2 linked regions of the Acidithiobacillus ferrooxidans ATCC 23270 genome follow. The protein of the gene in region 1 interacts with the protein of each later gene in a pairwise test. Links are inferred from orthologs where the notes say so. Each region holds a gene or a part of one and is shown on either strand. Other genes may lie near its edges. The genes, in order: parC and rplL.

Region 1 (3,611 bases):
CTCTGCCGGCGGTTCCGCCAAGGCGGCGCGCGACAAGGAATATCAGGCCTTGCTGCCGTTGCGGGGCAAGGTGCTCAACACCTGGGAAGTGGACGCAGACCAGATCTTCAAGAACCAGGAAGTCCATAATATGGCGGTGGCCCTGGGCATTGAGGCACACGGTTTCCAGGCGGACCCGGATCGGGTGCTGGCGGGGCTGCGCTACGGCAAAATCATGATCCTATCCGACGCCGATGTAGATGGCAGCCATATTCAGGTGCTGATTCTGACCCTGTTCCTGCGGCACTTCCCGGCGCTGTTGCAGCGCGGCCATGTGTTCGTGGTCAAGCCGCCTTTATACCGGGTGGATACCACCTGGCGCGGCAAGGCCCGTAAAATCTACTGCGAGGCGGAGGCGGAGCGGGACGCGGCGATAGATCGCCTGCGCACCGAAGGCGTCAAGGAAAGTGCCATCTCGGTACAGCGTTTCAAAGGTCTGGGTGAGATGAATCCGGATCAGCTCTGGGAAACCTCCATGTGCCCCGATACCCGTTCCCTCGTCCCGTTGTCCATGACGGCGGCTGATCAGGCGGCACTGCATACCCGCTTCAGCCTGCTGATGGCCAAACAATCCGCCGGCGGGCGTCGCGAATGGATGGAGCGGGACGGCTGGACGGCAGATATTGATATTTAAGGCGAGGAGTTTCAGGCATGGATAACACCCGGGATCTTTTTGATCTCATCGGTAATGCGCACTCTCCGGAAACCGGGGCGGTCACCGACAACACGCCTGCTCCGGTGCCAGCCGAACCGTTGCAGGAAGTCGCAGCGTTATCCGCTGCCTCGCCAGCACCACCGCCTCCGCCATTCGGGAATGGTGCCCCGGACTCTGGCGAACCTGGGGAGCCGCCGCTCGCGGAATATGCCGCACGTGCTTACCTTGCCTACGCCATGAGTGTGGTAACCGGGCGGGCGATTCCGGCACTGGCCGACGGCCAGAAACCGGTGCAACGGCGGATTCTCTATGCCATGCGCGACATGGGGTTGCAACGCTCACCACAGCATGTCAAGTCCGCCCGGGTGGTGGGCGAGGTGATCGGCAAGTGGCACCCCCACGGCGACACGTCGGTATATGACGCCATGGTGCGTATGGCCCAGCACTTCACCCTGCGCTACCCGGTGGTGGATGGGCAGGGCAACTTCGGGTCTCTGGACGGCGACTCGGCTGCCGCCATGCGCTACACCGAGGCCAATCTGACCCCCATTTCCGAGCTGCTGCTGGCAGAAATGGATGAGGGCACGGTGGATTTTCGCAGCAACTATGACGGTACGCTGGAGGAACCTGTCACCTTGCCGGCCCGGTTGCCCTTCCTGCTGATGAACGGCGCCTCCGGTATCGCGGTCGGCATGGCTACGGAGATTCCGCCCCACAATTTGCGCGAACTGGCGCAGGTCTGTGCGGAGTTGGTCTTGCGCCCGGACATGGCCGATGACGAAATACTGCAGCAGATTCCCGGTCCCGACTTCCCTGGCGGTGGCCAGATTATTTCCACACCCGGGCAAATCCGCGAGGCCTATCTGTCGGGGCGCGGCAGCATCCGGGTGCGTGCCCGCTGGGAGGTCGAAAAGCTGGCGCGCGGGGAGTGGCGTATCGCGGTACAGCAACTGCCACCGGGGGTGTCCACCGCACAGATCCTCTCGGAGATAGAAACCCTTTCCAACCCGCAGGCCAAAGGGGAAGGCAAGAAAAAGGCGCTTACCCCGGAGCAGCAGGCCACGAAAAATGCCATGCTGTCCCAGATGGATACCGTGCGCGACGAGTCGGGCAAGGCCCATGCCGTGCGGATCGTCATCGAGCCGCGCTCGCGCAACCAGGACCCGCAGAGTCTGATGACCTACCTGCTGGCCCGCACCTCGCTGGAATCCAATCAGTCGGTGAATCTCACGGTGCTGGATCTGGATGGCAAAGCACCGTGTATGCCGCTCACCCGGATATTACGGCAGTGGGTGCGCTATCGGGTGACTACCGTACGGCGGCGGAGCCAGTTCCGCCTCGACAAGGCCCTGGCGCGCATCCATATTCTCGAAGGCCGTTTACGGGTGCTGCTGGATATTGATGCGGTGATCCGTGTAATCCGCGAGTCCGACGACCCCAAGGCCGACCTCATGACCCACTTCGACCTCAGCGAGATTCAGGCAGAAGATATCCTGGAGATTCGTCTGCGGCAACTGGCGCGACTAGCCGGCATTGAGCTGGAAAGGGAACTGGCCGACAAACAGGAAACGGCGGCGTACCTGAGCGCACTTCTGCAGGATGAGTCCCGACTGCGGGCATTGATTGCCGAAGAAATCCAGGCCGACGCCAAAAAATTTGGCGATGATCGTCGCACCCTGCTGGAAGCCGATACCGCCATCACCAACAAATCCATCCAGACCATTGCCGCTGCCATTACGGATGAACCAGTTACGGTGATCGTCTCGCAAAAAGGCTGGCTGCGTACCCGCTCCGGCCACGGGCTGGATACGGCGACCCTGGGTTTCAAGGAAGGCGATGCCTTGTTGCAAGCCTTCGAGGTGCGATCCGTAGATACTCTGGTCCTGCTGGATCATTCTGGGCGTGCCTACTCCATAGCCGTGGCGCAAATACCGGGCGGGCGGGGCGACGGCATTCCCGTATCGAGCCAGGTGGATTTTCAGCCGGGCGGCGTACTGGCTTCCGTAGCCTGCGGCGCCGGCGATAGCCTATGGCTGGTGGCTGGAACCGGTGGCTATGGATTCCTGACCACGCTGGAAAACATGACCGGTCGGAACCGGGCGGGCAAGGCTTTTTTGACCCTGGACCCGAAGGAGCGCCCCCTACCTTTGATCCGCGTCACCGACCTTCAGGCGGAAGCGCTCTGTCTGTCTTCAGACGGGCGTGGCCTGCTGTTTCCTTTGGTGGATGTCAAAAACCTACCCAAGGGTAAGGGGGTCAAACTGATTGCCCTGGGCGCATCGGCCACTCTGCAATCCCTGTCGGTTTATCTGGACGATCAGCCCTTGCCGCGCGGAATGAGGAAAAATCGTGTGGAAGCCTGTCGTGGCCGGCGTGGCGGACGCGGCAGACCCGTGCGTTAGGCGCTTTTGTGCATTTTGAGTTATCGGCTTTTTTCAGATGGGAGGACAGGGTGTGCCAGTGCTGAACGGGAACGCCGCAATGGACAAGATATTGTCCGTCGCCCCCATGCTCGACTGGACCGACCGCCACTGCCGGTATTTTCTGCGTCTGGTATGTCCCTCCTGCGTACTGTATACCGAGATGGTCACTACCAGCGCGTTGTTGCTGGGCCGTGATCCGGAGCGCTTTCTCGAGTTCTCGGGGGCGGAGCATCCCTTGATTTTGCAATTGGGGGGTGACGATCCCCACGCAATGCATGCCGCCGGAAGGATGGCGCGTGCCTATGGCTATGATGGTCTCAACCTGAACGTGGGCTGCCCGTCGCCGCGGGTGCAGAAGGGCAGCTTCGGGGCCTGTCTGATGACGACGCCCGATCTGGTTGCCGAACTGGTGGCAGCGATGGGCGAAAGCGGCCTGCCTGTCAGCGTGAAACACCGCCTCGGTCTTGACCGAGAGGAGGACTACGCGGCGCTGC
Region 2 (2,688 bases), 1.5 Mb from region 1 along the record:
GGAACAGGTTTTGCGCCGCATCCTTCGTCGGCGGTTCACCCGGACGCATCAGCCGATAGATTTCCATCTGGGCGTCGTGAGCATCACGTGACGTGTCGATACGCAACGTTTCTGAAATATAAGGCCCACGATCCAGTTCGTTGAGATAGAGCGTATGCAGTGTGAGTGACGGCATTTTTCGCAGAGCGTCCAGAAGCTCACCGCTGACGGGCTCATTGGCCTGTACCACCACTTCGCCGGTTTCGGGATGAACGATATCCCGGGCGACGACCTTGCCCAGAAGGAAGCTATCCGGCACAGGAATCTCATGCAGACCCTGAACCTCGGAGAGCGCCTTGGTTTGGCGCACCGTAATTCGCTTACCGGCCTGTACCAGCACGTCGCCAGTTTCCGGACTGACGATATCAAACGCCGCCACTTCGCCCTGTAGACGCTGCGGGATCAGTACATAGCGCAGATCGCCGTCGATCAGGCGAAAGGTCTCCATATCAAAAAACATCTCAAGAATGTCCTGGGTGCTGTAGCCCAGCGCACGCAGCAACGTCGTCGCCGGCAACTTACGACGGCGATCGATGCGCGCATAAACGTGATCCTTGGGGTCAAACTCGAAATCCAGCCAAGAACCCCGGTAAGGAATGATGCGCGCATTAAAGAGGAGCTTTCCCGAAGAATGGGTCTTGCCGCGATCATGATCGAAGAAAACGCCCGGCGAACGATGCAACTGCGAGACGATGACGCGCTCCGTGCCGTTAATCACGAAGGAACCGTGCTCCGTCATCAGAGGCAGTTCGCCCATATAGACGTCCTGCTCCTTCACGTCTTTGACTCTTTTGGCGCCAGTGGTGTCGTCTTTTTCCATAACCGCCAGACGCAAACGTACCCGCAAACCGGCACAGTAGGTCAGCCCGCGCTGGCGGCACTCCACCACATCAAACACCGGTTTTTCCAGGCGGTAGGAGACATAATCCAGCATTGCATTGCCGGAATAACTTTCCATCGGAAAAACCGAACGGAAAACAGCTTCTAAACCCGTTTCCTTTCGCGCCGCCGGGGGTACCGACTCCTGGAGAAACTCCCGGTAGGAATCCATCTGCGTAGCCAGCAGATATGGCACAGCAAGAATGCTCTGGCTTTTGCCAAAGTCTTTACGAATCCGTTTCTTTTCAGTAAAAGAGTAGGCCATGGATGCTCCGCGCGACGACTGCATGGTTCAGGGATCAGCGGTTAAAGCTGCTTTCCGCAAACAATGAGGGGCTGGCAGCGCTTTACGCGGCCAGCCGATAAGGGTTACTACATCAACTATAGATTACTTGATCTCCGCCTCGGCACCGGCCTCGACGAGCTGCGCCTTGACACTTTCGGCTTCGGCCTTGGCTACGCCTTCCTTCACGGGCTTCGGCGCGCCGTCAACCAGATCCTTCGCTTCCTTCAGACCAAGACCAGTGATGGCTCGAACCACCTTGATGGTATTAACCTTGTTGGCACCGGCGGCGGTGAGGATAACGTCAAATTCGGTCTGTTCTTCCACAGCGGCCGCACCTTCGCCAGCCGCCGCGCCACCGGCAGGTGCAGCGACCGCGACAGCCGCTGCAGATACGCCGAACTTCTCTTCCATTTCTTTGATGAGTTCAGACAGCTCGAGGACCGTCATACCCGCAATAGCGTCTAAAATTTCCGCTTTGGACAATGCCATGTTACTAACTCCTTCAGTTCAAGTTGATTTTAAGCAGCACGCTGATCGCGAACTGCCGCCAAGGTCCTGACGAAACGGCTCGGGACCTCGTTAAGGGTGCGAACAAAGCCGGCAACCGGGGCCTGCATGGTACCGAGCAATTTGGCCAGCAATTCTTCGCGTGAGGGCATTTTGCTCAATTGTGCGATTGCCGCCGCATCGATCTGCTTACCACTGAGCACACCACCGATAATGACCAGTTTTTCCAAACGCTTTGCATGGTCAGTGAAGAGCTTCGCCAGGGCAACAGGGTCTTCTGCTGCCGCGAATACCAGAGGACCTTTCAGCAAGTGGTCCATCACTGCGAATGGCGTTCCCGCGAGGGCGCGCTTCAACAGCGTGTTCTTCACAACCTGCACATGCACCGACTGCTTTTGTGCTTCTGCCCGGAAAACAGTCATCTGCGCCACCGTCAAACCGCGATACTCCGCTACCACTGTGGCTTGCGCCCTAGTGAGTCTGGTCTGCAAGGTGGCAACGACCTGTTCCTTTTCTGCGAGTTTGAGACTCACGTGAATATCACCTCCTATCTAACCGAGGCGGCCAGAAGATCTGGCGCGCCGTCGCCTACGCAGGGAAAATCATTAAGGCTTACGCCCCCTGCGGTCTTTGTACGCCGGCTTACGCCGACCTTCCCGCCCGGAAACGGAAATCTTTAGCCGAGACCACTCAGATCCACGGCAACGCCAGGACCCATGGTCGGAGAGAGGTTCACCTTACGGATATATATACCTTTACTGGTGGCCGGTTTGGCTTTACGCAAGCTGTCGATCAGCACCAGCAGGTTTTCCTGCAACGCCTTCACCTCAAAGGAAGACTTGCCGATGGTACTGTGCACGATGCCGCCTTTGTCGGCGCGGTAACGCACCTGTCCACCCTTGGCATTGATTACGGCAGTACGAACATCTGCAGTCACCGTCCCGACTTTGGGATTCGGCATCAAACCACGGGGACCC

What was found.
Region 2: the proteins of parC (region 1) and rplL interact in binary tests that used the Escherichia coli proteins (3 or more experiments, as listed by UniProt). The link is inferred for Acidithiobacillus ferrooxidans ATCC 23270 from one-to-one orthologs.

What each region holds. Positions count from the first base shown.
Region 1 is NC_011761.1:1,774,692-1,778,302, reverse strand. The notes cover bases 301-3,393. They hold parC (DNA topoisomerase IV subunit A), read left to right. Parts: upstream 301-690; coding sequence 691-3,096; downstream 3,097-3,393. Other genes in these bases: dusA (tRNA dihydrouridine(20/20a) synthase DusA), read left to right, coding at 3,134-3,393; AFE_RS09380 (DNA topoisomerase IV subunit B), read left to right, coding at 301-673. Also shown: more of AFE_RS09380, read left to right, coding at 1-300; more of dusA, read left to right, coding at 3,394-3,611. UniProt on the Escherichia coli protein: Topoisomerase IV is essential for chromosome segregation; it is the principal protein responsible for decatenating newly replicated chromosomes. It relaxes supercoiled DNA.
Region 2 is NC_011761.1:278,475-281,162, reverse strand. It holds rplL (50S ribosomal protein L7/L12), read right to left. Parts: upstream 1,694-2,688; coding sequence 1,307-1,693; downstream 1-1,306. Other genes in the region: rplA (50S ribosomal protein L1), read right to left, coding at 2,388-2,688; rplJ (50S ribosomal protein L10), read right to left, coding at 1,723-2,244; rpoB (DNA-directed RNA polymerase subunit beta), read right to left, coding at 1-1,183. UniProt on the Escherichia coli protein: The binding site for several of the GTPase factors involved in protein synthesis (IF-2, EF-Tu, EF-G and RF3). Is thus essential for accurate translation.